DNA from 4 places in the Viridibacillus sp. FSL E2-0187 genome. Region 3 is predicted to be linked to each of the others. Evidence: riboswitches for the same ligand, from Rfam matches in the RefSeq annotation. Region 3 holds a riboswitch; each other region holds the start of a gene.
What was found. A riboswitch is a leader RNA that binds a small molecule or an ion and turns the genes downstream of it on or off. The one in region 3 is predicted to bind cobalamin.
Positions count from the first base shown of each region.

Region 1: linked by a shared signal. The riboswitch ahead of MHH85_RS08825 (glutaredoxin family protein) and the one ahead of MHH85_RS09555 (Ig-like domain-containing protein) in region 3 are both predicted to bind cobalamin.
Region 2: linked by a shared signal. The riboswitch ahead of MHH85_RS17380 (ABC transporter substrate-binding protein) and the one ahead of MHH85_RS09555 (Ig-like domain-containing protein) in region 3 are both predicted to bind cobalamin.
Region 4: linked by a shared signal. The riboswitch ahead of MHH85_RS12360 (Ig-like domain-containing protein) and the one ahead of MHH85_RS09555 (Ig-like domain-containing protein) in region 3 are both predicted to bind cobalamin.

Region 1 covers NZ_JBBOVG010000001.1:1,827,711-1,835,716, forward strand. Annotated here, with positions in the region: gene MHH85_RS08810 (hypothetical protein) at 1-596, shown strand, start outside; gene MHH85_RS08815 (aminoglycoside phosphotransferase family protein) at 608-1,498, shown strand; gene MHH85_RS08820 (hypothetical protein) at 1,960-2,256, shown strand; cobalamin riboswitch at 2,555-2,732, shown strand; gene MHH85_RS08825 (glutaredoxin family protein) at 2,851-3,075, shown strand; gene nrdI (class Ib ribonucleoside-diphosphate reductase assembly flavoprotein NrdI) at 3,072-3,431, shown strand; gene nrdE (class 1b ribonucleoside-diphosphate reductase subunit alpha) at 3,428-5,521, shown strand; gene nrdF (class 1b ribonucleoside-diphosphate reductase subunit beta) at 5,509-6,477, shown strand; gene dut (dUTP diphosphatase) at 6,490-6,927, shown strand; gene MHH85_RS08850 (hypothetical protein) at 7,266-7,652, shown strand; gene MHH85_RS08855 (hypothetical protein) at 7,739-7,969, opposite strand.
Region 2 covers NZ_JBBOVG010000001.1:3,575,749-3,583,754, reverse strand. Annotated here, with positions in the region: gene MHH85_RS17400 (transglycosylase domain-containing protein) at 1-132, opposite strand, end outside; gene MHH85_RS17395 (GGDEF domain-containing protein) at 288-1,373, opposite strand; gene MHH85_RS17390 (DUF1934 domain-containing protein) at 1,595-2,035, shown strand; gene argS (arginine--tRNA ligase) at 2,035-3,702, shown strand; cobalamin riboswitch at 3,982-4,171, shown strand; gene MHH85_RS17380 (ABC transporter substrate-binding protein) at 4,300-5,256, shown strand; gene MHH85_RS17375 (FecCD family ABC transporter permease) at 5,265-6,248, shown strand; gene MHH85_RS17370 (adenosylcobinamide amidohydrolase) at 6,251-7,723, shown strand; gene cbiB (adenosylcobinamide-phosphate synthase CbiB) at 7,725-8,006, shown strand, end outside.
Region 3 covers NZ_JBBOVG010000001.1:1,973,758-1,981,763, reverse strand. Annotated here, with positions in the region: gene MHH85_RS09585 (LamB/YcsF family protein) at 1-191, shown strand, start outside; gene MHH85_RS09580 (NRAMP family divalent metal transporter) at 206-1,426, shown strand; gene MHH85_RS09575 (putative hydro-lyase) at 1,448-2,239, shown strand; gene MHH85_RS09570 (YhdT family protein) at 2,559-2,825, shown strand; gene panF (sodium/pantothenate symporter) at 2,825-4,270, shown strand; gene MHH85_RS09560 (transcriptional regulator) at 4,420-4,578, shown strand; cobalamin riboswitch at 4,739-4,931, shown strand; gene MHH85_RS09555 (Ig-like domain-containing protein) at 5,118-6,938, shown strand; gene MHH85_RS09550 (DUF4430 domain-containing protein) at 7,013-7,939, shown strand; gene MHH85_RS09545 (energy-coupling factor transporter transmembrane component T) at 7,964-8,006, shown strand, end outside.
Region 4 covers NZ_JBBOVG010000001.1:2,520,413-2,528,418, reverse strand. Annotated here, with positions in the region: gene odhB (2-oxoglutarate dehydrogenase complex dihydrolipoyllysine-residue succinyltransferase) at 1-368, shown strand, start outside; gene MHH85_RS12385 (methyl-accepting chemotaxis protein) at 908-1,729, opposite strand; gene MHH85_RS12380 (potassium channel family protein) at 1,912-2,283, opposite strand; gene MHH85_RS12375 (CAP domain-containing protein) at 2,603-3,445, shown strand; gene MHH85_RS12370 (ABC transporter ATP-binding protein) at 3,584-4,363, shown strand; gene MHH85_RS12365 (DUF4083 domain-containing protein) at 4,428-4,610, opposite strand; cobalamin riboswitch at 4,844-5,021, shown strand; gene MHH85_RS12360 (Ig-like domain-containing protein) at 5,244-7,052, shown strand; gene MHH85_RS12355 (patatin-like phospholipase family protein) at 7,564-8,006, shown strand, end outside.

The DNA.
Region 1 (8,006 bases), 150 kb from region 3:
ACCCTGAAACTTGGATTGGTGGTTTTTATGAGCTTTCGATGGAATATTTTCCTTCAGGGGATAGTAAAAGGCTCAATATAGCTCTCGAAGCATTGTGTAAAAATGCATTAGTTAAAGGTCTATGGAAAGAAAAAGGGGATTACCCAAACCAATCAATATCTTTACCTATACATATAGAAAATCAAAGTAATAGCCAATTTTACGGAACATTATCTCTATCAAATGGTATTGAGTTACCTTGTGTTATTTTTGTTACAAGAATAGAGACTGAGTCAGATTGGTTAGACATCGCTATACCACAAGCGTCATTTGAAAAGATTTTTCCATATAAATATCCCCTTACATATAAGTTAAACCCATGGTTGAATAAAATTGATGAGATATATACGCGATTAGCAGAAACCATTTTCGCCAATTCACCATTTGATTTGGCAATGATAGGTGAAGAAATTACAGGTTACACAAATCAAGAAGAGATAACTGTTAAAATTGTTAAAAATTTCACTTGTATACTTCCAAACCATTTGCAAAGACAACTAGGGCTTGAAGGAGAAGGAAAAGAATTGTCTAACAAACTTATTCTGAATAACATTTAGAGAGGTATTTAATGAAAAATATTAACGTGGATTTAGTTGTGAAATTGATAAATGAACAATTCCCCAAATGGTCTTATCTAGCAATCAAACCTGTAAAATTTAGTGGGCATGATAATAGAACTTTTCATTTAGGTGAGCAAATGAGCGTAAGGCTGCCAAGTGCGGCCAGCTATGTTCCTCAAGTGGAGAAAGAACAAAAATGGCTACCCATCTTAAGCAAAGATCTTTCTTTACCAATTTCTACACCATTAGCTAAAGGTAATCCTAGTGAAGAATATCCTTGGCCTTGGTCTATCAATGAGTGGTTAGAGGGAGAGTCATTGACTCACAAAAACATTCATGACATTAATCAATTGGCAAAGGACTTAGGAGCATTTTTAATTGAATTACAATCGATTGATGCTAGTAAAGGCCCTATAGCTGGCGAGCATAATTTTTATAGAGGTGGATCTTTAGCTGTTTACGATGAAGAATCTAGAGATGCTATTGTGCGTAATAAAGATGTTTTTGATGAACACTTATTAATAGAGATTTGGGATCTGGCCTTGGCTACTAAATGGAATTCAAAAGCAGTTTGGGTTCATGGTGATGTAGCACCAGGTAATTTATTAGTTAAAGACGGTAAGCTTTGCGCAGTAATTGATTTTGGAATATTAGGAGTGGGAGATCCTGCTTGTGATGCTGCAATGGCTTGGACATTTTTTGATGAAAAGAGTAGAAAGACATTCAAAAATACATTGAATATGGATAAAGAAACGTGGAGAAGAGCAAGAGGTTGGGCTCTCTGGAAGGCTTTAATAACATACTCGGGAAATAAAAATACTAACAGAGCCATAGTAGAAGAATCATACAAGGTTATTAATATCATCGTAGAAGATTACGTAAGAGAGAAAAACGGTTAAATTTCTTTCCTTCCTAAGCATCAATCGAATAGAAGTAGAAATGTAATGAAGACAATTATACAAGCATTTTTTTGTTCATTGATAATACATATAATATTATTCATCTATACTTTTGTTGGGGATATATTAAAACAAAATTTTACAAGCCAAATATATTAAACGAATATGACCCTGTTGTTCAAACGGATCTGGTATTCGCTTTTATAGGTTATGGTTCCCCATTAGTCTTTTTAGGCATCTTGTTTATAAGTATTATCTATTATGTGCTTTTATTATTATATTGATAAAAAAATATATTAAACCTTATTTTAAATTACGCAGTTTGTAGTGAAAAATAAAGTAAGAGCGTTCATACAACACAAGTGCTGCTTAAATTAACTAATTCAAAGAAAATATTACTCCAAAAAGAATATATTAATGAACTTATAAATTGCTCTTACTTCAACGCAGGAGGTAGATAGATGAGGCTTATATTAGAACTGATTCGTATAATTTTTATTTTTTTACTTTTAGGTGGTATTATGGGAAGCATTGTAAAGCAAATTTACTCACAATTTGATATCAATGTAGATAATACTACTGGTGGTTGGTTAGTAGGGATTTCTATTCTTATGCTATTATTTGTCTTGTATCGTAATAAACTTCAGTTTTCAGGATTCTATAAGGCCAAGAATCAAGTGAAATTACCAAAAATAATGAGCTATACGTGTACTATTTTTGCTATTTCAATGCTATTTATAGCTCCATTTTTCGCATAAAATAATGCTTCATTTATCAATCAGCTGTTAAAAACTACACTAAAATATTTCTATAAAGTCGTTTGAAAATCTAAGTTTAACAACAATAACGTCTTATTACGGAGAAGTTAATACGGATTTGCAATTATCGGCTACGCTGAACTAAACATGTATTGCCGGAGTGAGACGGATTTAAGCATTTTGTTACGCGAATTGTTCAGCTGATAATATTGAATAATCTCACTTTGAGAAATTCCCAATTCTAGATTTACTTTTTATTTGAAGAATGGTACACTTAGTTCTGTTGAATAACAATATATTGTGTTCGTTTTATTAAGGTACTACTATATGTAGTTTAAAAGGGAAGTTCGGTACAATACCGACGCTGTCCCCGCAACTGTTAAGCTGACGATGATTAAAGCCACTGTGCATTCGCATGGGAAGGGGATCAAAGAATGAAGCAAAGCCAGGAGACCTGCCTATATGAAACAAATCAATCATTTCTTCGGGGAATAAGAAGTGGGAACGTAAACATTCTTATGTATTTTTAACGTTCCCATCTTAGGCTGTCTCTCTTAGAGATAGCCTTTTTATATAATGAAAAGAGGTATATATATGAAACTTTATACGAAAACAATCTGTCCTAAATGTCTTTGGGTAAAATCTGAATTACAACGTGCAGGACTTGAGCCAGAAATTGTGAACATTGATCACGATGAACAAGCAAAGCAAACAATTATTGATGCAGGCTTTTTAAGCGTGCCTGTTCTTGAATATAACGAAACATTTATAGGAGATGTAACGGAGATTGTTTCTCAAATTGAGCTGATTGCACAATGATTGTTTATGCAAGTCGTACTGGCAATGTCCGAAATATAGTCTCCAAACTAAAGGTAGAATCAATTGAAATCTCTGAGGGATTATTATTGAGCGAGCCTTATCTATTAATTACATATACTGACGGTTTAGGTGATATCCCTGTAAAAGTGACTCGTTTTTTAGAAGAAAACAAGGAATTGTGTAAGGGAGTAGTTGTCAGTGGCAACAGTAACTTCGGACATGCGGTATTTGGAGGTGCTGGTGAGAAAATCGCAGCAACTTATCATGTTCCCTTAGTGCGTAAGCTAGATTTAAGGGGATATCAAGCTGATTATGAAGCAATACAAACGTTTTATGAAACGAGGGTGATGGGATGAAAACATATTTAAAACTTAATAATGATGTACTGAATAGTTATAGCACAACTGGTCAATTAGAGTTAGAAAAAGATCGTGAAGCAACGCGCCGTTACTTTTTAGAATATGTAAATGTGCGTTTACGTTACTTTATTGATATCGAAGAAAAAATTCGCTATTTAGTCGATGAAGGTTACTATGAGAAAGAATTTATCGATATGTATGATATGGAATTTATTAAACAGCTGTACAAAAAAGCATATGATTATAATTTCCGTTTCCCATCCTTCATGAGTGCAAGTAAGTTTTACGATAGCTATGCAATGAAAAGTCGTGACGGGGAAGAAATTTTAGAAAAATATGAGGACCGTATTGTCATTATTGCTTTGTATTTAGCACAAGGTGACACTACACTAGCAGAACGTTCCGTCGAAGCTATGATGGAAGCATATCAACCTGCAACGCCAACAGCATTAAATAGTGGGAAGAAAGCACGTGGCGAATTAGTTAGCTGTTTTAAACTATCTATGGATGACTCCATGAATAGTATTGCTGAAAATATTGGTTATTGTTTGGAACTTTCACGCCTAGGTGGAGGAGTTGGGGTGAACTTAACGGATTTACGTCCATTAGGTGATCCAATTAAAGAGATTTTAAATCGTGCAAGCGGTGTTATCCCAGTAGCCAAACTACTAGAAAATTCATTCAGTTATTCAAATCAGCTTGGACAACGAAATGGTTCGGGAGTTGTCTATCTAAATGTATTCCATGCGGATATCGAAAATTTCATTTCATCAAAAAAACCGAATGCGGATGATAAAATTCGTCTAGCAACTCTATCAACAGGCATTATTATTCCAAGTATTTTCTTTGAACTTATGAAACGAGATAAAGATATTGTATTATTTAGTCCTTACGATATTTATAAAGAATATGGCAAGCGTATGTCTGAGATTTCAATTACAGAGATGTACTATGAGTTACTAGATAATCCGAATATCCGTAAGATTAAACGTTTGAATGCGCGTAAACTTTATACAGAAGTAAAAAAAGCGCAATTTGAATCGGGCTATCCGTTTGAAATTTTTGATGATAATGTTAACGAAGTACATCCACTCAAAAATATCGGTCGAGTGAAAATGTCAAACTTATGTACAGAAATTTTACAAGTACAGGAAACAAGCATTATTACTGACCAAGATAAACCAAATGAATACGGGCTAGATGTATCTTGTAACTTAGGTTCAATTGATATCCATGCAGCGAGTAAAGTAAAGGATTTTGAAAAGTTAGTCGATACAGCTATGCACCTTTTAACAAATGTGTCTCAAATGACGCACATAAAGAATGTTCCGTCTGTCGCAAAAGCAAATAAATTAATGCATTCAGTAGGGCTTGGTTGCATGAATCTACATGGCCATCTTGTTACCGAAGGAATCATGTATGGCTCGAAAGAATCTGTTGATTTTATGGATTGCTTTATGGAAGCGATGAACTATTATTCTCTCAAATCATCAATGGAAATTGCCAAAGAAAATGGCGAATCATTCTACCGATTTGAGGATAGTGATTATGCTTCAGGTATCTATTTCGATCAATATGTAAATAAAATCGAAGAAGAAGTATCACCTGTTGTGTTAAAAGCACTTGGAAATGTTCCAATCATAACGACAAAGATGTGGGAAACGTTAAAGCAAGATGTCATGCAATACGGTTTATTCCATTCATATCGTTTAGCTATTGCACCAACTGGTAGCATTTCATATATTCGTAGTTGTACGGCATCAATTGCTCCAAGTACAGAGCGTGTAGAGGTACGTGATTATGCGGATAGCCGAACAATTTATCCAATGCCACATTTAACAAATGAGAATAGTCATTTATATGTAGAAGCATACGATGTTAATCCATACGACTTAATCGACTTATACGCAGCTTCTCAAAAACACGTAGATCAAGGTATTTCGATGACGCTTTATGTAACTGACAATTGGACAACAGAACAATTGGCGAAAATTTACATTTATGCATGGACAAAAGGGATTAAGTCCGTTTACTATGTTCGTCAACGATTACAAAGCTTAGAGGAGTGTGTAGCATGTCAAATTTAATCTACGAGGCGGTCAATTGGAATAAGCCAACGAGTGAACTTGCACAAGTATTTTGGGACCAGCAATGGAAGCAAATTTGGTTCCCTGAAGAAATAGCAGTAAGTAAAGATGTCAAACAGTGGCAAAGTTTTGAGCATCAGGATACGTATAAAAAAGTATTTGCAGGATTAACGTTACTTGATACAGTTCAGACAAATATCGGGATGAATCGTGTTGCAGCATATACAACTGATTTACAAGAAAAGGCTGTTCTTACCGTTTTTGATGCTTTTGAGGCGATACATGCCAAATCCTATTCCTATATATTCACTACGCTTTGTACGAACGAAGAAATAGATGAGCTATTTGAATGGGTAAAGAAAAATGAATATCTACAATATAAGGCAAATAAAATTGGGGATATTTATAACAGTATTGAAGAAGGAGATTCAGAGAGTTTATGGAAAGCAATGTTCTCGTCCGTTATGCTCGAGTCTTTCCTTTTTTACTCTGGCTTTTTCTACCCATTGTATTTAGGCGGACAAGGTTTCTTGAGAAATAGTGCAGAAATCATTTCGCTTATTTTACGCGACGAATCAATTCATGGTGTAGCAGTTGGATTCTTTGCTCAAAATTTATTTAAGCAGTTTTCAAAAGAGAAACAAGAAGAGTTAAAATTATGGGGATATGAATTATTACTAGATTTATATCAAAATGAAATGAATTATACCGATGACGTCTATGCTGAAACAGGTTTATCTCCTGAGGTAAAAGCATATGTACGCTATAACGCCAATAAAGCGTTAATGAATGTCGGATTTGAATCAATGTTCCCAGAAGAAGAAGTTAATCCAATTGTTATGAATGGTATTCGTAATGAAGGCTCCACATATGACTTCTTTTCACAAAAGGGTTCTACGTATGCAAAAGCAAAAGTAGCACCTATTACAGATGACACATTTAATTTTAATCGTTAAGGATGAATAATAATGAACTTAGACGTAAAAATCAAAAGAATACACACTGATGCATTGCTTCCTATGCAAGCCAATCCTGGTGATGCAGGAATGGATCTCTACTCAATCGAAGCTGTAGAAATTCCAGCGGGAGAAGCCAAACTAATTAAAACAGGTTTGCAAATTGAATTACCACAAGGAACGGAAGCTCAAATTCGTCCGAGAAGTGGATTAGCATTAAAACATAGTGTAACTGTTCTTAATAGTCCAGGCACAATTGATGAAGGCTACCGAGGAGAAATCGGTGTTATTTTAATCAATCATGGTAAAGAAACATTTATAGTAGAAAAATCAATGCGTATCGCTCAAATGGTTATTCAGTTTGTCCCTTCAATTCAACTACTTGAAGTAAATGAGTTATCTCAGACGGTACGTGGAACAACTGGTTTTGGAGCGAGTGGTACCAAATAGGATTAATATATAACATTCAATCCAAAGCAAGAAGAGTAAAAGCACAAAAGGTCATCCTTTTGTGCTTTTACTAATTTTAAACATGTATTTTTAGTTGATTTGCTTGAAGTACTTTATTCCCGTTCTATTAGTAATATATGCGCTAGTCCAATACAGTATTCACGTCTCTTTTATAAGTTCATACAGTAGTGAACTCCGCTATATACCCGAAGCCCTTATATTGCTTATGCAATAGATAGTACACAGAAGCAGGATAATTATAATAATAATAACTAACTAAATAATTCATGATTTCACTAAATACAATATACGTACATAATAAATTAAGGGGAATCAAAATGAAAAACTATATTATCGTATTTATAGTTTTAATATTGATTAGTGGTTGCTCTCAAACAACTTCAAAAGAAAGTAAACAGTTTATTGAAATTATTGGTGATATATCGGTATCTAAAATTGAAGTTATTGATGGGCGAACTGGGAAAAGACATAATATAACTGAAAATGAAAAGATAGAGCAGTTATACCAGCTTCTAAATGAAAGAGAATATAAAGAATTGAAAAATCATGAAAAAATTAAGGGATATATTTATAGTGCTGTTCTATATTCAGGCAATAAAGAATTTAACATAACCTTTTTAGGTGATGAAATTGACATCAATAGTACTTATTATGTACTGAATAATCCGATATTAGAAGAAGATATATTCAAAATTTTAGATTAAGGTAGACTGATAAACAGCTAGGAGGTTGATATTTACAGGAGTTTTAATCCCATTTTGAATAAAATTTACTCCAATGCTACAACAACTTAACTAGAAAAACATGATATTGAAACAACTAAAAAAGCATCTCCATCGGAATAATGATCACCCTGGAAATGCTTTTTGTGTTTATGGAATTGAACTTGTAATTTGTCTTTTTTTGTTTTAGTAGTTCTTGTATGTGTACTAAATGCCACTTCTCCGCGTTGTGTTGTTACATCTTTGCCTAAATTGCGTAATACATGCTGTCTACGACGTTTTGCTTTTGAGATAGCCAAATGATATCACTCCTTCTTTGAATTGCCTTTAGCATAC
Region 2 (8,006 bases), 1.6 Mb from region 3:
CGCAATTTGTGCGTATATTCTGAGTGACAGCAATACTGTTAAAAAAGCTGAAATACCTACGACACTCCACATAAGAGTGCGTTTCCAGCGCTTATTCACCCTTCTTTTTCGCCAATAGTCTGCTCGATTCATAAGAACAGCTCCGTTCCACCAATTTAGCGATAGTATGTGATGATTCTATGTAAAATAAACGGACGAAAAAAATTAAAAAGGATGAATTTGGTAATTATTTGACAGCGACAAAAAACGCTAAGGGTGAATTCTCTTAGCGTTTTATTACAATAATATTAATTATTCAATTGGTTAAAGTGAACGAGTTGGTTTGAACCTCTTGCTATTGCTTGCATAATGGCCTTATCTGCCGAAAACGCGAGTTCTTTTGAAGTATTACCATTGTCAGGGTATGAACAAATACCAATGGAAACAGTAATAGGAATTACATGACCAGTGGACACAACAAGTGGTGTTTTGGCAATTTGTGATTGAATTAAATTTGCATAATGTATGCCATAGGCAGGCACAGCGTCCTTACAAACAATATAAAACTCTTCGCCGCTAATCCTAGCAGCTTCTGCATTAATCGTTTTCACATAATTTTTTAACTGTGTACCTATTTGTTGTAAGATTTCATCACCAACAGGATGACCATACGTTTTATTAACTTTTTTAAAAGAGTCGATATCAATTAATATCAATGAAAAAGGGACATTATTAGAGAGTAAATCATCTATTATTTGCTGGAAGCGCCGGTTATTCGGTAGTCCAGTTAAGTAATCTGTTTCAGCCATTTTTTCAGTTTCTCGCATACGATTAAATTGATTTCGAATTGATTTTAATACAAGTAAAGTTATGTAAAATGACACGATATAAAAAAGTGCTGTTTGAATAACATTTTGTAAGCCATGTATCCTAGTATCTGAAAGAATATAGAAAACAATGCAAACTTGAAAAACGATATAAGTGAAATAGAAATAAATATTGCCGAAAGTAATTGGTTTTTTTATTGAAATAAATGCGATAACACCACCAATTACTAAAATATTTAATCCTGCAAAAATAGACGTTTCTGACAAGCCAAACACATAAATTCGAAAAACCCCTATGATGAGTGAAGACAGAGCAATAGCAATTGGGCCTCCGAGCAATCCACTGAGTAAGATACTAATAAAACGACTATCACTAATAATATCATTTTGGTAATGTACAGCCGTACCCATCAAAAGTAAGCCAGTAAGTCCTGCTACGAGACCTACGATCCAAGGTTGCAGCTCAATAAAACTATCTTGATAAGGTTCTAAAGACTCGTATAACCAATATGAAAATATAACAAAAGTAAATAATATCGAAAAATTAATGACTAATTCGAGCAACATATAGATTCTCTCCTACCATTTTATGCCTTCATTATAACATTCAATTTTATAAGAAAAATTAAAATAATTATGTTTTCCCTATAAAACGACATAAGGTAGTGAGAAGGAGTGATTATAAAGAATTCACTGTTTGTCTTAAATTTACTTGCACCTTGAAAAAACAAGCGAATCTAACCTATAATAAGAAGGTTATATAAAGAATGGAACGGAGGCCCATAAGTATGGCTAGTGAACTTAAAGCACCCGTAAAATTAAAGTTAAAAACGACAATTCGACAATCATCTGAAACAGAAGCTGAAACTTATGAGCTTTGGTCAGAAGGTACGATAGTTCAAAAAAGGGACCAAACGTACTTACAATATGAAGAAGTTCAAGAAGATAAACATATTCGTTCAACTTTAAAATTCGGTACTAATGAGGCAGTTATTCTTCGAAATGGTGATGTGAAAATGCGTATGCCATTTTTACTTAATCATGAACAAAACGGCCATTATGATAGTGAGTTCGGTGCATTACCAATCGTGACGTATACGAAGGACATGCTATTCGAGCCGCATGACAGTAAAACGAGCGGAAGATTTTATTTAAACTATGATCTAATCGTTGGTGGACAATCAGTAGGCGATTATACTTTAGAAATTAATTACTCGGAGGGAAAATAATGAACGCAGTAGAACAAGTGCAACATGCGATTAAAGAAGCGCTTCTTGCAGCAGTATCAAAAGCAGGTCTTTTAGAAGATACATCAACATTGAATATACATTTAGAAACACCAAAGGATAAGACGAATGGCGACTATGCAACTAATATAGCTATGCAACTTACAAAATTAGCGAAAAAGCCACCACGTGCAATCGCTGAAGCTATTATTGAAAACCTTGATACTACAGGTACTGCAATTGAGAAGATCGACATCGCAGGTCCTGGTTTTATGAATATTGTGCTACGCAAAGACTATTTAGCGGAAGTAATCACAACTGTTTTAGCGCAAGGCGCTGAATACGGACGTTCACAAGCTGGCGCTAATGAAAAAGTACAAGTTGAATTTGTGTCAGCTAACCCAACTGGTGACCTTCATTTAGGACATGCACGAGGAGCATCTGTAGGGGATTCATTATGTAACGTTCTAGACTTTGCAGGATATGATGTCTCACGTGAATACTACATCAATGATGCAGGTAATCAAATCAATAATTTAGCGGCATCTTTAGAAGCCCGCTACAAACAAGCGTTAGGCTTAGAAGCTACTATGCCTGAAGACGGTTATCATGGTCAAGATATCATCGATATCGCAGGTAAACTAGTTGCTGAGTTTGGTGATTCGATTCTAAGTAAGTCAGATGAAGAGCGCTTTGAATTTTTCCGTGAACACGGCTTGAAATTAGAGCTTGGTAAATTACAAAAAGACTTAGCAAACTTCCGTGTTGACTTCGACGTTTGGTATTCTGAGACATCACTTTATAAATCAGGTAAAGTAGAAACGGCTTTAGAAAAACTTCGTGCGAATGGTCATGTATTTGAAGAAGAAGGCGCTACTTGGTTCCGTTCAACAACATTTGGCGACGACAAAGATCGCGTACTTATAAAAAATGACGGTTCTTACACATATTTAACACCAGATATTTCATACCATGAAGATAAAATTCAACGTGGCTTCACTAAACTTATCAACATTTGGGGAGCTGACCATCATGGCTATATCCCACGTATGAAAGCAGCAATCGAAGCACTTGGTTACGATCGTGACACATTAGAAGTTGAAATCATTCAAATGGTGAATTTAATGAAAGACGGCGAAAAAGTGAAAATGAGTAAACGTACAGGTAACGCGGTTACTTTACGTGAACTTGTTGAAGAGGTTGGCTTAGACGCAGTACGTTACAACTTTGCAATGCGTGCAGGTGATTCACATATGGACTTTGACCTTGACCTAGCTGTTAAGCAATCAAATGAAAACCCAGTTTACTATGCACAGTATGCACATGCTCGTATTTCTTCCATCTTGCGCCAAGCAAAAGAACAAGGCTTTGCAGCATCTGAAGAACATTTAGATCTTCTTAATGCAGAGAAAGAAATTGATGTCTTGAAAAAAGTAGGGGACTTCCCACAAGTTGTTGCGGATGCTGCGAAGAATCGCTCTCCACACCGTATTACTAACTACATTCAAGAACTAGCAGCAACTTTCCACAGCTTCTACAATGCTGAAAAAGTATTAGATGCAGACAACAAAGATCGTTCAGAAGCACGCTTATCTCTAATTACAGCAGTTCGTACTACAATCGCAAACGCACTAAAACTTATTGGTGTATCAGCACCTGAGAAAATGTAATGACAGAAAGACCCTTTTAGCTACTGAGATTGAATAAGTTTGTGAATCTAAGAGGTACTTATAAAAAGACTATTTCGCACTGAATAAGTGTGGAATGGTCTTTTGGTTTTTATAAAGAACAAACGAAAGAAAAAAAATTGCGCTAGTTAAAGCTAAAATAGCTACACTTAATCCATTCATGTCACAATTTGTTATTGCTAATAGTTCCACCAAGCCTAGTAACAACTTGGACAAGTATTTAAATTTCTGTATAATTGTACAGGATATAATAAAAAATTGTATATTGTGAGACATGTTGGTTCTTTACTTTCATTAGGTAAAGAGAAAAGGGAAGTCGGTGAAAATCCGACGCGGTCCCGCCACTGTATGTGTGAGTAAGTCGTAATTTGTCACTAAAGCCTAACGCTTTGGGAAGGCACGGCAAGCTGTGATCACGAGCCAGGAGACCTACCAACATGGAGACCACCAATTAGAACTACGCGGATAGAAATGGTGTCAGTAAAAGTGCATTTTGAGTACAGCTATGTATATATTCACTGTCATCGTATCTCTCGTCGTAAAACGAGAGATTTTTTTATGAACAAGGAGGAAATGTAAATGAAGAAAATATGGCAATTTTGTTTAGTGTTTGTTTTAGCACTAGGTGTATTAGTAGGCTGTGGCCAAACGGAAGATACGAAGAAAAAGGAAAATAGTGAGCCAGCGACAGAGCAACAGGTAGCGGGTTATCCATTAACAGAGACTGATGCACTTGGTAATGATGTGAAATTTACAGAAGCACCAAAGAGCATTATTACTTTGGTACCAAGTAACACAGAAATTCTTTTCGCGTTAGGTTTAGAAAAAGAAATTACTGCTGTATCGGATAATGATGATTATCCTAAAGCGGCAACGAAAAAAGAAAAAATCGGTGGCATGAAATTTGACGCCGAGAAAATTATTAGTTTAAATCCAGACGTTGTTTTCGCACACGAAACACTTCTAGGTACTTCAGAAGCAGGTCTCCAACAATTACGTGACGCAGGATTGAAAGTTTTCGTTGTAAAAAATGCTGGGAATTTTGCTGAAACGTATAAAACAATTGAACAAATAGGCCACATTACTGGTAAAGCAGATGAGGCTAAGAAGATTACTGATGATATGAAAGCAAAAGTAAAAGAAGTACAAGCAAAAGTGAAAGATGTAAAACAAAAATCAGCATTCGTCGAAACATCAGATGAACCTAATATTTACACTGCAGGTAAAGATACATTTATGCAAGAAATGTTTGATCTAGCAAATATAAAAAACGTCACAGCAGATCAAACTGGTTGGTTCCAAATTGATCCTGAAGAAATTGTGAAACGTAATCCAGATACAATTATTGTGAAATACAACCATGTAAAAAATATTGTCGAAAAGGTGAAAAAACGCCAAGGGTTCGATAGTATTACAGCTGTTAAAAATGATGCAGTTGTTCAAGTTGATGCGAACTTAACAAGTCGTACAGGTCCTCGTCTTGCTGAAGGATTAGAGGTCATTGCAAAAGCAGTATATCCAGAGGCTTTTGAGTGAGGAAAACCATTTTAGGGTACACCATAGCCTTTGTGATTTTAATTGTTAGCATTTGGCTAGGTGTATCAATTGGTTCTGTAAAAGTACCAATTAGTACGTTATGGAATACGGCAGCGGATCCAACAGCGACGAATATATTGTGGAAAATACGCATGCCGCGTGTTGTGCTTGCAGGGTTAGTAGGAGCCTCACTGGCCATTGCGGGCGCTGCTTTCCAAGGATTGCTTAAAAATCCTCTCGCCGATCCGTATACGTTAGGAGTGTCATCCGGTGCCTCAGTAGGTGCTGTGGTGACGCTCTTTTTCGGCATTTCGACCCCTATTTTTGGTATATACACATTACCAGCCTTCAGCATGCTAGGGGCCTTATTGGCGATGATGGGTGTACTGGCTTTTGCACGATTAGTTGATCGAACTATGAAAATGGAAACTCTGATTTTAACAGGAATTATCGTTAGTTCATTTTTAGGAGCATTAATTTCATTGTTAATTGCGTTAACAGGTGATGAGTTACGGCAAATCATTGGGTGGCTTATGGGAAGCGTTTCAATGCGTGGATGGCCATATGTCAAGATGGTGTGGCCTTTTGTACTCATCGGATCATTTTTATTATGGTTAAACCGTCGTGAATTAAATGCGATGTTATTTGGAGAAGAACGTGCCAAGTATCTTGGTGTTGACGTGAAGAAAAGCAAAATTCTGATATTAATAGGCGGATCTATGTTAACAGGTGCTGCAGTTGCAGTTTCTGGAACAATTGGCTTTGTAGGACTCGTTGTACCACATATGACACGACTATTATTTGGAGCAGATCACCGTCACTTGTTGCCTTTATCGTTTTTAAATGGAGCATCATTATTAATTGTTTGTGATTTATTTGCTCGTACAATTATTTCTCCAACAGAGTTACCAATAGGTGTCATTACTGCACTTATTGGGGCGCCAGTATTTTCATATATCTTTTTCCGACAAAGAAGAACGAAAGGTGCGTAAGTATGCTTACTGTAGAAAATATTACTGGAGGCTATGACGCCACCAGGCCAATAATTCAAGACGTTTCGTTTAGCGTGAAAAAGGGCGAAATTCTTGGCGTATTAGGACCAAATGGTAGCGGCAAATCCACATTATTAAAAGTGATTAGTGGTATCTTGCCATCAACAACTGGTCAAGTACTTATCGAAGAACAAAATATTAAAGATTTCTCACCGAAGGAATTTGCGCGCAAAATGGCTGTATTACCTCAACTTCATGCCCATGCTTTTTCACATACAGTACGAGAGACGGTAGCCTTAGGTCGCTATCCACATCAAAATAGTTGGTTTTCGACATGGTCAGAACAAGATGAAAATGCAGTGAAAAAAGCTATGAAGCAAACTGGTGTGGATAGTTATGAACATACAAACCTCGAATTTTTATCAGGTGGGGAACAACAACGTACATTTGTAGCACAAGCGCTTGCTCAGCAAGCCGATATCTTACTTTTAGATGAACCTACGAATCATTTAGATATTGCACATCAACGACAACTACTAGATATGATTCGTCTAGAAGCAGTACAAAATGGTTTAACTGTTATCTCTGTTTTTCATGATATGAACTTAGCTTCACTCTATTGTGACCGGTTATTGTTAATGGAAAAAGGACATGTAAAAGCTATTGGGGAACCACATGAAGTCTTGAAAGAACAGCAAATTTTAGAAGTATATAATACGCGTGTTTCAAGTTATCCGCATCCAGAATTGCCAAAGCCACAAGTAACACTAATGCCAACAGCTACGGATGAACGTGAATCCTATATAGTGACAAAAGAACAATTTAAAATAAGAGATGAATTTGTTGAGCTTCGTACGGAATTTCCTTTAAAAACAGTTTCCTCAGCCGTTCACAATGCTGGTTTTGGATGGTTCCAATCATTTGTTAATCGTGCAGTTGATTTGAGTTATATGTGTGCAGATGCACATGAAGAATTAAAAAGTTATCTTGAACAACATAATTTTATGCCATCCAATACGGTGGCTATGATGACTGCAGTTGCAGCGAAGCATGTAGTTATTCGTGAATTTTCAAATACAACTGGAAGTATTATTGTTGCAGTTACAGCTGGTGTTGGAAATGCAGTAGATGTTTCAAGAGCACATGAAAGAGTGAGTAAACCGTATATTGGAACGATTAATACTTGGGTCATTATTAACGGGAAACTAACGGAAGAATCCTTTATGCAAGCAATGATAACGGCAACTGAAGCGAAGGTAAAAGCAATGCAGCAAGAAGAAATCATGGATCCAATATCCAATACGATTGCAACAGGTACATCAACAGATAGTCTATTAATTGCTGCGACACAAAATGGAACGTTTATGGAATATGCCGGTCCTATCACAGATATAGGGAAATTGATTGGTCACGGAGTTTACGAAACGACAGTTACAGCACTACAAGATTACAAACGTGCCAAGGGAAGGTTATAAAATGTTAGCACATACAATTGCTTGTACGATTGGGGTAGCTTTAGATTGGTTAATAGGTGACCCGCCGAAAATGCCACATCCCGTACGTTGGATTGGTACATTAATTGCTAAACTAACAGATTGTTTGAATAAAGGTAAGCACCGTAAATTAAAAGGGCTTTTACTTGTCCTAATTGTTGTTGGTTTAACAACTACAATTACTTTTGCAGTAATTTATTTTGCATATTCTATCAATGTTATTCTAGGTATTTTTGTAGAATCAATATTAATAGCTGTAGGTTTA
Region 3 (8,006 bases):
AACAGTCTGTAAATCAAGTCGTAACGATGGTCAAAGAAGGTTATATTGAGTCTCAACAACAAACGAAAGTATTATTACGAGCAGATACTGTTTGTATCCATGGGGATGGAATACATGCACTTGCATTTGCAAAATATATACGAAACACATTGGAGAAAAATAACATCAACGTTCAAGCATTTCACGTATAAAAAGGGGTTTTCATATGACAAAGGTTAGCTTAGATCAAGGACAAGGCAGAAAGAAAGTAGGACGTAGCGTCTTATTAGGAGCTGCCTTCCTAATGGCAACATCATCGATTGGACCAGGGTTTTTAACACAAACGACGGTCTTTACACAACAATTAGGAGCTAGTTTTGCCTTTGTTATTCTAGTTTCACTTATTTTAGATGTCTTCGCTCAAATGAATGTATGGCGTATCATCGCAGTATCAGGTATGCGTGGTCAAGAAATTGCCAACAAAGTACTTCCTGGTTTAGGTCTTGTATTAGCCATCATGATTGTTATTGGTGGACTAGCTTTTAATATCGGAAACGTTGCTGGAGCTGGTCTAGGATTGAATGCTATGCTCGGCTTGGATCCGATTATGGGCGCAGTTATTAGTGCAGTATTTGCAATTTTCATTTTTCTTGTAAAAGAAGCAGGTAAAGCGATGGATAAGGTTGCACAAGCAGCTGGCTTTATCATGATTTTACTTATGATGTATGTTGCTTTTACAACATCGCCACCAGTTGGTGATGCATTAGCAAATACATTTACACCAGAAAAACTGGATATCCTTTCAATCGTAACTTTAGTTGGTGGGACAGTTGGTGGGTACATTGTTTTCGCCGGTGGCCACCGTTTACTAGATGCAGGAGTTAAAGGAGTAGAATCTTTACCTGATGTAACGAAAAGTTCAGTAACAGGTATTGCTGCTACTGGTATTATGCGTGTAGCACTATTCTTAGCGGTATTAGGTGTAGTACATCAAGGTTTGGCAATTGACCCTGCTAACCCACCTGCTTCTGTCTTTAAATTAGCTGCAGGTGAAATTGGTTATCGTATGTTTGGTGTTATTATGTGGGCAGCTGCGATTACTTCTGTAGTCGGTGCTGCATATACATCTGTATCATTTATTCGTTCATTCCACCCAATGATTGAAAAGTATCATAACTGGGTTATTATTGGCTTTATCGTGGTATCAACTATCACATTTGCATTCGTTGGTAAACCTGTGAAAATTCTAGTTTTAGTAGGGGCAATCAATGCAATAATCTTACCGCTTGCACTTGGTACGTTATTAATCGCAGCATATAAAAAAGATGTTGTTGGGAACTATAAGCATCCGATGTGGTTAACGATTCCTGGTATTTTTGTTGTAGTCGTTATGGCTGTACTTAGCGTTCGAACACTTATTGTCGAATTACCTAAACTATTTAGCTAGTAAAGAAAGTGGGGAAATATGATGACACAATTCGATACAATGGCTCCAACTGCTATTCGAAAATTAATTCGAAATGGTGAACTGACAGGACCAACAGCGGGAATGGCTAAAGGCTATACACAAGCAAACTTAGTGATTTTAAAGAAAGAATATGCGTATGATTTCTTGTTGTTCTGTCAACGCAATCCCAAATCTTGCCCACTAGTGGATGTATCCGATATTGGGTCATTTACACCTAACTCTATTGCTCCTGGTTCAGATATTCGCAAAGATATACCGAGATATCGAATATATCGTGATGGTGTTTTCACTGAAGAAGTAACCGATGTTACAGATTATTGGGAAGATGATATGGTTTGTTTTCTATTAGGATGTAGCTTTACTTTTGAAACGCCACTACTTGCAAGTGGAATTCCAGTAAGACATATTGAAGAAGGTTGTAATGTACCTATGTATAAAACGAATATCCCATGCGAAAAAGCAGGTATTTTTGAAGGCCCAATGGTTGTTAGTATGCGTCCTATGAAACATGCTGACGCAATCCGAGCTGTACAAATTACTTCTCGCTTCCCAGATGTTCATGGTGCCCCAGTTCATATTGGCGATCCAAGCCAAATTGGGATCACAGATGTGAATATGCCTGATTTTGGAGATGCTGTAACAATCAAAGAAGACGAGGTACCAGTATTTTGGGCTTGTGGCGTTACACCTCAAGCAGTAGCGATGGAAAGTAAACCAGCTATTATGATTACCCACGGACCCGGTTGTATGTTCATCAGTGATTTAAAAGATGATAAATTAAGCGTACTTTAAGTTTTAAAGCGCCTCCAAGTTAGAAAGTTAACTTAGAGGCGTTTTTTATATGTGTTTTACTTATATTTTCCTTAACATCTTGTCACTGCAAGTGATGTTTTTTCTTAGCTAATCCTCCTTTTTTGATTCCAAAAATACTATTTATGTAAATATATCCATTAAATATATAAATAGGTATTATTATATCAATATTTTTTAGTTTACATAATATTATTATGTAAACTAAACTCTATACTTTCAATTTTTTAAACGAGAACGTATTATTATTAAAGCAACTTATTTTTGATATGTTGTGATTTGTCATAAAGGAGATTGTTATATGAATGATAAGCGATTTAAAATTGCGCATCGGGAAGCTATCATTGGGGTGATTCTTGTAATCATCAACTTCAGTATTTGGTTTGGCTTTGCTTATGGGATGGGCTCAGGAGATCCTTCTTCTTATACATATGTATTTGGTTTTCCAGCATGGTTTTTCTATAGCTGTATTGCAGGTACTATTTTCATGGTCATCCTGATAGTTTTTGTTATTAAATTCCTCTTCACAGAAGTGTCATTTGACGATGAGGAGAGTGAACACAAATGATACATTGGCAAGTAATTATTCCATTAGTTGTTTTTCTTGTACTTATATTTGGAATTGGGATATGGGCAAATCGCCAAGTCATGCAATCAAATTCGTTCTTGCAAGAATATTTCCTTGGCGGACGTGAAATGGGTGGCTTCTTACTAGCGATGACAATGATGGCCACTTACGGTAGTGCAGGTAGCTTTATTGGCGGACCAGGTGTTGCCTACAATACTGGCCTAGGTTGGGTACTTTTGGCGATGGCCCAGTTACCAGCAGGTTATTTCGTTCTAATGATTCTCGGTAAAAAATTTGCAATTATTGCTCGTAAATATCAAGCAATCACACTAATTGATTTTTTACGTGAACGATATCAAAGCAAAACGGTTGTCATAGTATCTGCAGTTAGTATAATTCTATTTTTATTTGCTTCCATGGCTGCACAGTGGATTGGTGGAGCGCGATTAATAGAGTCATTAACCGGCTTAAACTATTCAGCTGCATTGTTTATCTTTGCAGGTGCTGTATTAATATATGTGATTATTGGCGGTTTCCGTGCAGTCGCATTAACGGATGCAGTACAAGGTTCAGTAATGGTCATTGGGACAGTCATTTTACTTGTCGCAACGGTTATTGCTGGTGGTGGAATTTCAAATATAATGAGTGATTTAGTCGCTGAAAATCCGAATCTTGTATCTCCTTATGGTGCAGATCGTAGTTTAACGCCATTATACGTATCGACATTTTGGATTTTAATTGGGATAGGTGTTATAGGCTTACCTCAAATTGCGGTTCGTGCCATGTCATATAAAAACTCAAAAGGCATGCATTCAGCCATTATTATTGGCACAATTGCACTGGCTACAGTTATGTTTGGCATGCATTTAATTGGTGTACTAGCACGTCCTGTACTACCAGGGGTAGAAATAGGTGATAAAGTGATGCCTTTACTGACTTTAAAAGTATTACCACCTTATTTAGCAGGAATTGTACTTGCTGCTCCTATGGCAGCAATCATGTCTACGGTCAATGCTTTACTTATTTTAGTAAGTTCAACTGTTGTAAAAGATATTTACTTAAACTATATAAAACCAACTGCTTCAGACGCACAGATTAAAAAGGCAAGTTTCTATGTGACTACAGTTATTGGAATAGCTGTGGTACTAGTAGCTCTACGACCACCAGATTTACTTATCTGGCTGAACTTATTTGCTTTTGGTGGATTGGAATCTGTATTCCTATGGCCGGTTATATTCGGTCTATATTGGAAAACAGGAAACAAATACGGTGCGATTGCTTCAATGATTATCGGGATTTCATCATATATCTACATCGATCAAATAATGCCAAGTGTATTAGGTATGCATACGGTTACGTTGCCTATTATCTTATCTTTAGTAGCATTTGTTGTAGTAAGTCTTGTTACGAAGGACAAAGTTAAGAATGAGACCTCAATTATTTAATAAAAAACACCAAACTTTCAATTACAAAGTTTGGTGTTTTTTATATGGAAAAATAGGATAAAAATTTTCGTTAGAATAATTGACAGATAACTCAAACTGTTATATATTAATAAAAAATAATAAATTTGTTATATAACAGGAGGTTTCACATGGAAATGTATAGAGAAGGTTATGAAACGTATTGTCTTGCTTGTGAAAATTATGGTATGGAGTCAATGAATTTTTATCTTTATGTGAAAAACTTAACAGTAGAACAGTTAAACGCATTCAATCAACATACGAAGGGAAGCGATGATTACGAAGTCTGATGCCATAGCAATTTTATAAAAACCCTACCCGTTGCTCAAAACAGGTAGGGTTTTGTCATGTTTCTGTTAAATTAAGAGAAAAAAGTCTGAATTTTATTACAATACAAAAATCTAATTTACAATCTAAAACTTTTATGAAATACTTTAGATTAATAGACAATTAAATATTTCTTATAAGAGTGCTTATGTTCATCATAAGCTAAAAGGGAAATCGGTGTAAATCCGATGCAGCCCCGCTACTGTAAGTGTGGATGAAATTGTTGCGAACCACTGGTGCATGTTTAATGCGCTGGGAAGGAACAAGAGTAAATAGATACACAAGCCAGGAGACCTGCTTTTATAATGTAGTTTCAATCTTCGAGGGGGAGATTTGGAGCATCGAAGGCCTTTTTGTATATAACTGTACATTTTTTTGGCATTTCGCCGTCCAAATTCTCTTTACATTGCGTAAAGGGATATTTTTTTGCCCTTATATATATGTTCATCCTTTTGAAGCAAAAACTACAAATAATTCACAAAAAGATATGGGGGATTTCAACATGTACACAAGTAAATGGGTAAGAAAATGGGTAGCACCAATCGGCATGGCAAGTTTATTAGCCTTTTCACAACTACCGGGACAATTGTCAACAGTAAACGCTGCAGAAAATACTTCAGCGACAGTTCAAGTACCAGCGAAAGATGTCAGTTATAAAAACGTTCTAAATTCAACAGCGGCATTTTTACTACAACAAGTGCCTAACCCGTCATTTGGTGATGAAGACTATGTAACAGATTTCGCTCGTGCTAGCGTACCAGTTCCATCTAAATACTATGAAACTTACTATAACAACCTTGTTAAAGAGGTTAAAAGTAAAGATGGTAAAATTTCTGAAGACGTTGGTAAATATTCAAAAGTCATTATTGCATTAACAGCAATCAACAAAGATCCACGTAATGTGGGAGGTTATGATTTAGTTAAATCTATGTATGATACATATTTGGCTACTGAAGAAGCGAAAAAATTAACTAATGGGAATAAATTTCATTTCTTAAACGCTATTGATACGAAAAATTATGATTTATCAAATGAAGCGAAATACGCTGAGATTACAAGAACGAAATTGGTAAATGATTTAGTAAAAGATCAATTTGAAGATGGATCATTTGCATGGTCTCTAGATTATGGGTCTGATAAAGATTCAACGTCAATGACGGCTACTGCTTTAGCACCTTATACAAAGGATGACAAAGTAAAAGCAGCAGTTGAAAAAGCAAATGATTATTTAGGTAAAGAACTAGGTGAACAAGGCGGCTTCTACTCAGAGTGGGCAAAAGGTGACAGTCCTGAAACGGTATCTCAATTCATCATCAATTTAACTTCTAATCAAACAAATCCAAAGACGGATCCACGTTTCATTAAAGGTGATGGTAACTGGGCTGTTTCTAACCTAGTAAATTTTGTAGATAGTGCTACGGGTGGGTTAAAGAGTGGTTTATCACTTAAAATTCCAAACTTAATGTCTTCAGATCAAGGATTACGTGCACTTGCTGCATATAATCGTCTAGAAAACGACAAAAACCGTATTTATGATATGTCAGATGCTGCAGAATCTATTAAATTCTACGCAGTAGATATTGCTGCACCGGTAGTGGAGTCTGTTGGTGATAGCGCAACTGTTGTTAAAGGAAAAGCTACTGCAAATGCTACAGTTTATATTTACAATAACAATAATTTATTAAATAAAGCTAAAGCTGATACTAAAGGGAATTTCTCAGTAACAATTAAAAAACAAGCGGCTGGAAGCAATATTATTGCAATCGCAGAAAATGCTGATGGTGTAAGAAGTAACAATGCCTCGATAGTTGTTAAAGACATTACAGCACCATTACTAGCAACAGCTAACATAGTTAGTGATCAAACAACTATTGTTAAAGGCAAAGCAGAATCTGGTGCGAAAGTTACAATTTATAACGGCTCTAAGTTACTAGCATCAACAACTGCTTCTGCGAAAGGCACATATTCTCTAACAATCAAAAAACAAAAAGCGAATTCAACATTGAAAATTTATGTTACAGATGCTGCTAAAAATAAGAGTAAAGCATACACATTAACTGTAGTAGATAAAACGGCTCCTAAAGCCCCTTCAGTTAAAAAAGTAACAAAATCAACTACTAAAGTGACTGGTACTGCTGAAAAAGGTGCAAAGGTATATGTATTAAAAGGCAAGACGTCTATCGGTAAAGGCACTGTAAATAGTAAAGGTCAATTCACTGTGAAAATTAAAAATCAAAAGGCTAATTCGAAATTAACAGTCTATGCCAAAGACAAAGCCGGCAACAAAAGTAATGCTACAAAAGTAACAGTTAAAACGAAATAATTTGAAAGAATTAGGAAGGGTGTTGGAGTTAATCTCCAGCACCCTATTCCCATCTATAAGAAGAGGTGCGATAAATGAAAAAATTAATACCATTATGGCTAATGATGATCTTCTCATTGGTTATTATCACTGGCTGTAAGATTCAATCTGTTGAAGAATATAATAATCAGACTGAACAAGAGCAGAGTGTTAAGGGAGCAAGTGAGACTAAGATAATCGTTAAAGGAGATAACGGTGATGTATCAACAAAGGAAGAAATAGAAAAGGATTCTACAATAGAGGCTAAAAAGCCAGATAACGAAGAAGAGGAAAAGAGCGAAACAAAGCAAAAAGAACTAAAAAATGAAGCAGAGGTAACGTCAAAAAAAGAGAACCCAACTAGCAAACCTAAAACTGAGTCAACATCAACTTCGAAAACACCTAGTAAAGATACTTCGACTAGTTCAAATAAAGAAAAGCCAGATAAAAGTCCAGCACAATCTAAAGATAAAACACCAGAAAAAGACCAAAAGCCCGACAAGGTTAAAAAACCAGAAAATAATAACGTCGCTCAAAAGCCAAGTAAGCCTAATAAAGAAGATGAAAAGAAAAAAGAATATGTAACTATTTCTATTAGTGCTGCAACTTTGCTAACGCATTGGGATATGTTAAAACCTGCGTTACAGAGTGAAAAATACGTGCCGAAAAATGGTGTAATTTTAAAGTCTACGAAATATGAGATCTTAAACGAAGACGAAACGGTTTGGTCTATTATTAAACGAGCTACAAAAGAACATGGTATTCATATGGAATATGAAGGAGCGGGCGACAATCAATATGGCTCTGTCTATATCGAAGGGATTAATCACCTTTATGAATTCGACGCAGGGGAATTAAGTGGTTGGATGTACTCTATAAACGGGCAGACCCCTAATTATGGTGTGAGTGCAGTTACCGTTAAAAATGGTGACAATATTCAGTTTCAATACACAGTCGATCTAGGCCGTGATATAGGTAGATAATGATTAAAAGGAGTAATAAGCATCATGAAAGCATTTGAAACGTATCACCCCATTGTCCTTTTCGCAT
Region 4 (8,006 bases), 550 kb from region 3:
TTCGCGATTGCGACCGTAAAAACTTCGCTGAAATCGAAGATGCAATCGGTGGTCTTGCTAAAAAAGCACGAGACAAAAAATTACAAATCGCTGACCTACAAGGTGGTTCATTCACAATCACTAATGGTGGTGTATTCGGATCATTAATGTCTACACCAATCATGAATGGTACTCAAGCTGCTATCTTAGGTATGCATACAATCCAAAAACGTCCAATCGCTGTTGGTGATGAAGTACAAATTCGTCCAATGATGTACGTTGCACTATCTTATGATCACCGTATTATTGATGGTAAAGATTCTGTAGGATTCTTAAAAACTGTAAAAGAATTACTTGAAAACCCTGAAGATTTATTATTAGAATCTTGATTTATATGAACTTAATGTAAGAACGTAATAAGCCCTACACACTTTTTGAGAGTGTGTAGGGCTTATTTTTATTAGGTGTAAAAAGAATAGAAATGGATGAAAAGAACCTAATGCAGAGACTTCAATTAAGTTACATTAACATTTTTTTAATGAAGTGCAATGTTGCTTTTGTGAACAGGCGTAGATAGACAAAGTAGATAGTATGGTTTCCTTTGAAGCAGTACTTAGTAGTTCTGTCGCTATACGCTGTAATTGATAGGTTTCAATAGTAGTCAATTTTTGTGGATTAATATGTCGTTCCATGCGATTCACCTCTTATATTCATTATAAGAACATTCGTTCCTTTATTCAAGGGGGATATGACAATAAAATCGGACAAATGTAGTAAATTCTTTTATGTACAAAGGAAACTATATAGGCGTGAAGGTGAATTTGAAGCAAGGTAAACATGTAATAGAGGGTAAACTTAAGCCCATTGATTACATAACATCAATGAGCTCGAGTGTAATGCTTTCTATTAACTCATGGAGTGATAAAAATCATCGTAATGTTTCTTTCATTAATTGCCCCATTTGATTACTGAGTGACCCTAGTTCTTCTATAATTGAGCTGAAGTCTTGTACTAGCTCAGCTTGTTCATTAGAAGCGGAATTAATCTGACTCATGCTACCCATTAAACCTTGTAAATTTTGTGTGATATTTTTCAGTGAATCTTCAATTTTTTCGGTAGCCGACTTTGTTTCTAGAGATAGTTTTCGTACTTCTTGAGCAACAATATTAAATCCAGCACCATGCTGACCTGCTCGCGCTGCTTCAATAGAAGCGTTTAACCCTAGCAAATTCGTTTGTTGGGAAATTGATTTGATAAAGTCTGTAACGCTATGAGAAGCTTCTGAATCAGCAAGGGCTTGGCGAGATTGAGCAGTAATTTCAGTACTTGTTGCTGCTAGCTCCTCTGAATGAGAAGCAACAAGATGTACTTTATCCTGTAAACCCATGACAGCATTTTGTAGATGATCCATATAAGATTGTAATTTTTCTTGTTTTTCCATAGAAAATACTAAACTAAAAGCTCCAATTACATGACCATTTTCTTTAATTGGATATATGTTTGTGTGAAGTAAGACTCCATAAAATTCGGCAGGTATATCTCTTTTAACGTTTTTCCCTGTAAAGGCTTGTCGTAATTCTTCAGTATCTTCCATCGTATCACCAGTCTTTACTCCTAGATCAACTTTAGTTCCTGGTGATGCAAAGTAGACTTTGTTTTGGTTTCGCTCAACAATACTTACAAAGATTTCATTATTGAATGCCATTTGTATGTATGGTGTAGCCTGTTTTAAAACTTCTAATAAACTCAAATAAAAAACCTCTCTTCTATATACTAGTCATCAGATATAAGTAATTTGTATCTACAATTAATTTTTATATAGATAAAATTAACTATGTTCATCATATCTTATATTACATATAGAGTAAATATTTTGATTATTCTAAAGAGGGAAAATGAATAAAAATAAAAAGGTCGTCATTTAAGACAACCTTAAAACTTACTATTTTTTTTTACTTTTTTAATCTCAGTAGTCGAATCATCTGTAGATTTTATCATCGTTTTACCAAGAGTCAGTAATGTTAGAAACATAACCCCTACTCCAACCGCTAAATAAAACATAGTAAACACTTTACCCAGATTTGTAGTTGGTGTGAGCGAAGTATCTACACCACTAGGAATCAGACTGACAACACAAAAGTATATGGCGTCAAGAATAGACCATCCTTCTACCTTTGTATAAAACATCGTGCCTGACAAAAGGATGAGTAATAATGTAGTAAACAATGAAATAAATACTGGTTGCTTAAAAGCACGGATTAAAGCCTTTATAAGACGTTTTGTAGTTAATATAAATGAAATCATAGATTCTCTCTTTCTGTTGCAATATGAAACTAGTATATAACAGATGGAGGATAAAAGAACAGTTTAAAATAGTAGTTCTATGTATCTGTAAGATGTTGAAAAATTAATAATATCAAACTATTTTTGGACTTTAAGAGCATAAAAAATTGATAATATGATATAGTGAGTACGAATTGTAGTCTATACGATTCTTTTTTTATTGATATTAATAAAACGACTATATTTTAATGTCGAACTCTCCGAAAAGAATATTGAGAGTGTTAATTTCATTGGAAATATCGTTTTAAAAATTAGGTTTGGAGGAATTAAGGTGAATAAAATGCTGAAAAAACTAAGTGTCATTTTCATGGCGATGATCTTATTAGGTAGTTTAGCTAGCCCGATATATGCTAAAGCAAGTACTTCAAAAACAAAACAGGTAACACTAACTGAAAAAAGTAGGTTGTTTACTAAGCAAGGTGGATATGGAAGAAAATCTACAGTTGCTGCAAAAAAGAAAGTAACGATTATAAAAACAACTAAAGACAAATGGATGCAAACAAAAGATAAAAAGTGGATAAAGAACGGTTTCACTGGTGATTATATCTATCTTTCAAAAAAAACAACAACATATAAAAAAGAAAAAGGATCTAAATCATCTACAAAGCTTGCAGCTGGTATTTATAAAGTGAGCGTTGCCAATACAAATGGTTGGATTAAAGTTAAAAAAGGTAGCAAGACATACTGGATTAAATCTGGAAAATTTGTCGACAGTTACATTGATTTAGGAAATAAAAAAATGCAAGATCAAATAGTTACTATTTTAAATAAAGAACGTGCAAAAAAGAATTTGAAGCCTTTAAAGCAAGATCCAAAACTTACAAAGTTGGCGATAATTCGTTCATTAGATATGGAGAAAAATCGTTATTTCAGCCATACAAGCCCAACTTATGGAAGCTGGTCTAACCTCCTAAAAGGATCAGGTTATAACACAAATGCTTCAGGAGAGAATATTGCAGCAGGTTATCCAACAGCAACAAGTTTCATGAAGGGGTGGATGAATTCTCCTGGCCATAAAGCAAATATTCTATCACCAAATTATCAAAAAGTTGGAATAGGTATTGTGGTCTCTGGTAAAGGCACTCAATATCCAACATATGGAACACAAATTTTTGCTAAATAGCCATACAACCCCCTCTTGTCCAAGAACATGAGGGGGTTTACTATTTTGACAGCTTCTGAACCTTATTCTCTTTTACTATCTCTTGTTTTATGAATATTCAGTTATAATAAAGTGAATATATATAAAGGGGTTTTCGATATGGTATTACATATGAAAGAGGTATGTTTAAAAAGAGAAGGCCAATGGATTCTAGAAAATATTAATTGGCAAGTAGAAAAAGGAGAGCATTGGGTACTTTACGGTTTAAATGGCGCTGGCAAATCAGCTTTGCTGAATATGCTCTGTTCTTATTATTTTCCGACTAAAGGTAGTTTAAAAGTAGTAGGAAGGACATTTGGGAAATCTGTTTTAGGTGAAGAACTTAGAAGGAAGATTGGCCTCGTATCTTCAGGACTTCAACAAAAATTAAATCCCTATGATAGTGCATTTGAAATCATTCTTTCAGGTGCCTTTGCTTCAATTGGTTTATATGAAAAGCCAACACCAGCCATTCGAGAAAAGGCAATAAGCATATTGAAAAAACTAGGGAGTATTGAATATGCTGATCGTGATTATCAAACTTTATCGCAAGGTGAAAAGCAAAGAATATTGATCGGTCGTGCATTAATGGATGATCCAGAGCTACTCATATTAGACGAACCTGCGACAGGGTTTGACTTCATAGCAAGAGAACAATTGTTAGAAACCATTGGTGAAATTGCAGCTTTAGAAAATGGACCAACTATAATATATGTCACACATCATATTGAAGAAATTCTACCTGTTTTCCAGAAAACATTATTATTAAAAAAAGGACAGGTATTTGCTTCTGGAAGTACAGTGGATATGCTAACAAGTGAAAAACTTTCTTCATTTTTTGATATTCCAGTAGAAGTTATTTGGCAAAATAATCGTCCATTATTATCGAAGTTGAATTAAATTAAAAACTAGCTGATAAATCTTATATTAGATTCGGCAACTAGTTTTTTATAACGAATAATAATTATTTAGATTGTTTTTCCAATAACATGATAATCCTATCCAATTTTTCATTTAGTTCGTTAGATTCATTCTTTGGTGTTGTATTTATAATGATTCTTCTAACAAATAGCATAAAAGAAATCGTACCTAATAAAATTAAAGCAATGACAACAAAAAGTATAAGCATATCTCCAAAATTAGCCATCTAATGCCTCCTTTATTAATACTATTAATATAGTATTATTTTCTATTTTAACATGTTTATTAGGAGTCATGGTGGTCATAAAATGATAGAGTAAATCCAATTTTGAGATTAAGATATATACATTCCTTTTTTGATTTATGTAATTATTTGATGTGAAATGGATAAAATATCAAAAATAAATCATTATTTAATAGATTAATTTTTAATATTATGATAAATTGATAGTAAGTGAATATTGTATGCCAGAATTAGGTGTAGTACATACATAAAAGGGAATTCGGTGAAATACCGAAGCTGTATCCGCAACTGTAAATGCTGATGAAATAAGGGAATACCACTGTTTTATACGGGAAGGTCCTTAAAGTAAATTGATGCATAAGCCAGGAGACCTATCTAATTCAAAGCGTATATCTACTCTTCGGAATAAAGTGAGATTACGGCAAAACAATCTATATTAGACAATACTGTTGTCCTATATTTCTTTGTATTTATGCTATTTCTCTATGGAGAAATAGCTTTTTTCATTGTTAAGAACTTTTAAATTTCATCAATAAGTGAAAGTTATATAGTCGATTAGCATGAAAAAGCCGAATTCCGAATCCAATAAACCTTAATAAAATCGGAGGAATTCAAATGTTGAAACGTTCATTCAGTATGATGCTAGCTTTTGTTATGCTACTTTCATTACTATCGCCGTTTACTGCTCAAGCTGAAAGTATTACTGTAGTAAACAATGACAATGCATCTCAAACAACATCACCACAAGTAATCAAAGAAAAACTAGTGAACTCACTAGAAAAGGCAAAACAATATTATATTACTAACAACCAAACTATTAGTTCTAGGGTAAATAGTTCACACAGTGGCTACTGGTCATTATCCGCAATGTATGCATTAGGTATGGATATTAAAAACTACAAATGGGCAGAGGGCTCAGAAGTTACAAACGAAAAATCTTATTGGGTGAAACCTAAAACGGCTGCTTCAAGTACTTCAAATGAAGATGCAGGTACTATTATAGGCGCCTATATTCTAGGGTTAGATCCAACAAACCTTGGACAACGCAACATTGTTGAAGATTTACAAAACAAACAAAAAGCTGATGGTAGCTTTTTTACTGCATACGGTGAATCTTGGGCATCAATAGCGCTAGGATTAGCAAATGCAGATTATGATAAAGCCAAACATTTAGAAGTGATTTTAAAGAAACAAAATAATTCAGGATTATTCTCTGGATTTGGTTCATCTGATGATTTAGATGTAACAGGTTGGAATTTAACTGCATTAACGTTATTAAATAATGCTGATAAGACCAATGAAACAATTAACGAGTCAATTAAAAAAGCAGTAGATGGTATTCATGCAAAATATCAAAAAGATGGTTTTGTAGATAATACAAACTCAATGGCAAGTATTATTATGGGACTAGCTACAGCTGGAGAAGATTTAACAGCTAACAAATGGAGCTATGAAAAAGACGGTAAAAAAGTTAACATCCTTGAAAAAATGATTGATGATTATCAATTAGAAGACGGTTCATTTAAATGGATGATTAGAGACACTAAAACAAACTTAATGGCTACTGAACAAGTAATCATTGCGTTAGAAGACGCATTGAATGGAAAATCAACATTTGCAAGATTAGCAGCTGGTGAAATACCAGATACAAATCCACCAGTGGAAAATCCAGATACTGAGGGCCCAACTGAACTTACAGTGGGAACAATTTCAAACAAAACAACTTCCGTAACAGGAACAACAGAAGCCAATGCAACAGTTTCAATTTACAATGGAACTAAATTACTTGCATCAACGAAAGCTAACAGTAAAGGAACTTTCACGTTAAAGATTCCTGCGCAAAAGGCGAATGTGAACTTAGTAGTAAAAACTACTGATGAAACTGGCAATGCTGGTGTAACAAAAACAATAACTGTATTAGATAAAATTGGACCAACAAAACTTACAGTAGGAACAATTTCAAACAAAACAACTACTGTAAAAGGGACTACAGAAGCTAAAGCAACCGTTTCTATTTATAAAGGCTCTAAACTACTTACATCAACAAAAGCGAGTAGCAAAGGTAACTATACTCTGAAGATTGCAAAACAAAAAGCGAACGTAAAATTAGTCGTAAAAACGAAAGATACAGTAGGTAATAAAGGCGTATCAAAAACAATTATAGTAAAAGATAAAATTGCACCGAAAAAACCAACAGTATCTAAAATTACATCGAAAACTACAAGAGTAAAAGGTAAAACTGAAGCAAAAGCAACAATTACAATCTACAATAGTAAACACAAAAAAATTGGCTCAGCTAAAGCAAGTAGCAAAGGCAATTTCAGTGTGAAAATCAAAAAACAAAAAGCAAATACTAAACTATCAATTTACGCTAAGGATCTAGCAGGAAATAAAAGTAGCAAACTTAGCGTGAAAGTGAAGTAATGGTCATGTGAAAAAGGGCAGTCCCAGAAGTCGGTATAAACCGGCCTTTGAGGGCTACCCTTTTTCTTTTTATTTGGATCTATCTAACTTGATTATTGTTTTGAATAAGCTTAAATTACCTAAATACAAAGGGTTTTTGAAATATTTACAGAATAATTCTCTTAGTGAAAACCTAAAAGAAGCTGATTATTTGATTACCATTTTAGAAAACATTAAGGATTTTGCCTTTTTATTAATATTCATTTCAAGCGCTATTTATTGTAGGTAGCTTAAATTAACTAAGTGGAAAAGAAAACTTTCTAAAGGCGAGATGACAATGTATCTAATTACATCTATTGCAATTCCTGTTTACGCAGCTATTTATATGCTTCTTCTTCTGGGAACATAAAATATGTTGTGCTATCTTATATTTGGCAATTACATCAATCAGAGTTTGAATTTAACCTCGTTTAATTCTAAGTGATAGTGATATGATAAAATAATAATAGAAATATAGTGAGAGAGTGATTCAATGCAGGTCAATGTGAAGGATACAAGTTTAGTGCTTGAGGGTGGGACATTCCGTACGTTATTTACGTCAGGTGTACTCGATGCTTTTTTAGATGAAGAGATTATGATGCCACATGTTGTAGGTATTTCGGCAGGGGCTATTAATGCCTGTTCGTATGTATCGGAGCAAAAAGAGCGTTCACTTCGCGTCCTTGTTAATTATCGTCATGACAAACGCTATATTGGCATTCGTAATTTTTGGCGAGAAAGAAGTTTATTTGGATTAGACTTTGCTTACAATATAATTCCAAATGAGTTAGACAAATTTGACTGGGATAGATTCCAACAATTCGAGGGAACAGTAAAATTTGGTGTAACAAATGCGTATACAGGGGCCATAGAATATATGGACGCACTTGAAATGGATAAGGAATGTACGTTATTGCGCGCTACTTGTGCGATTCC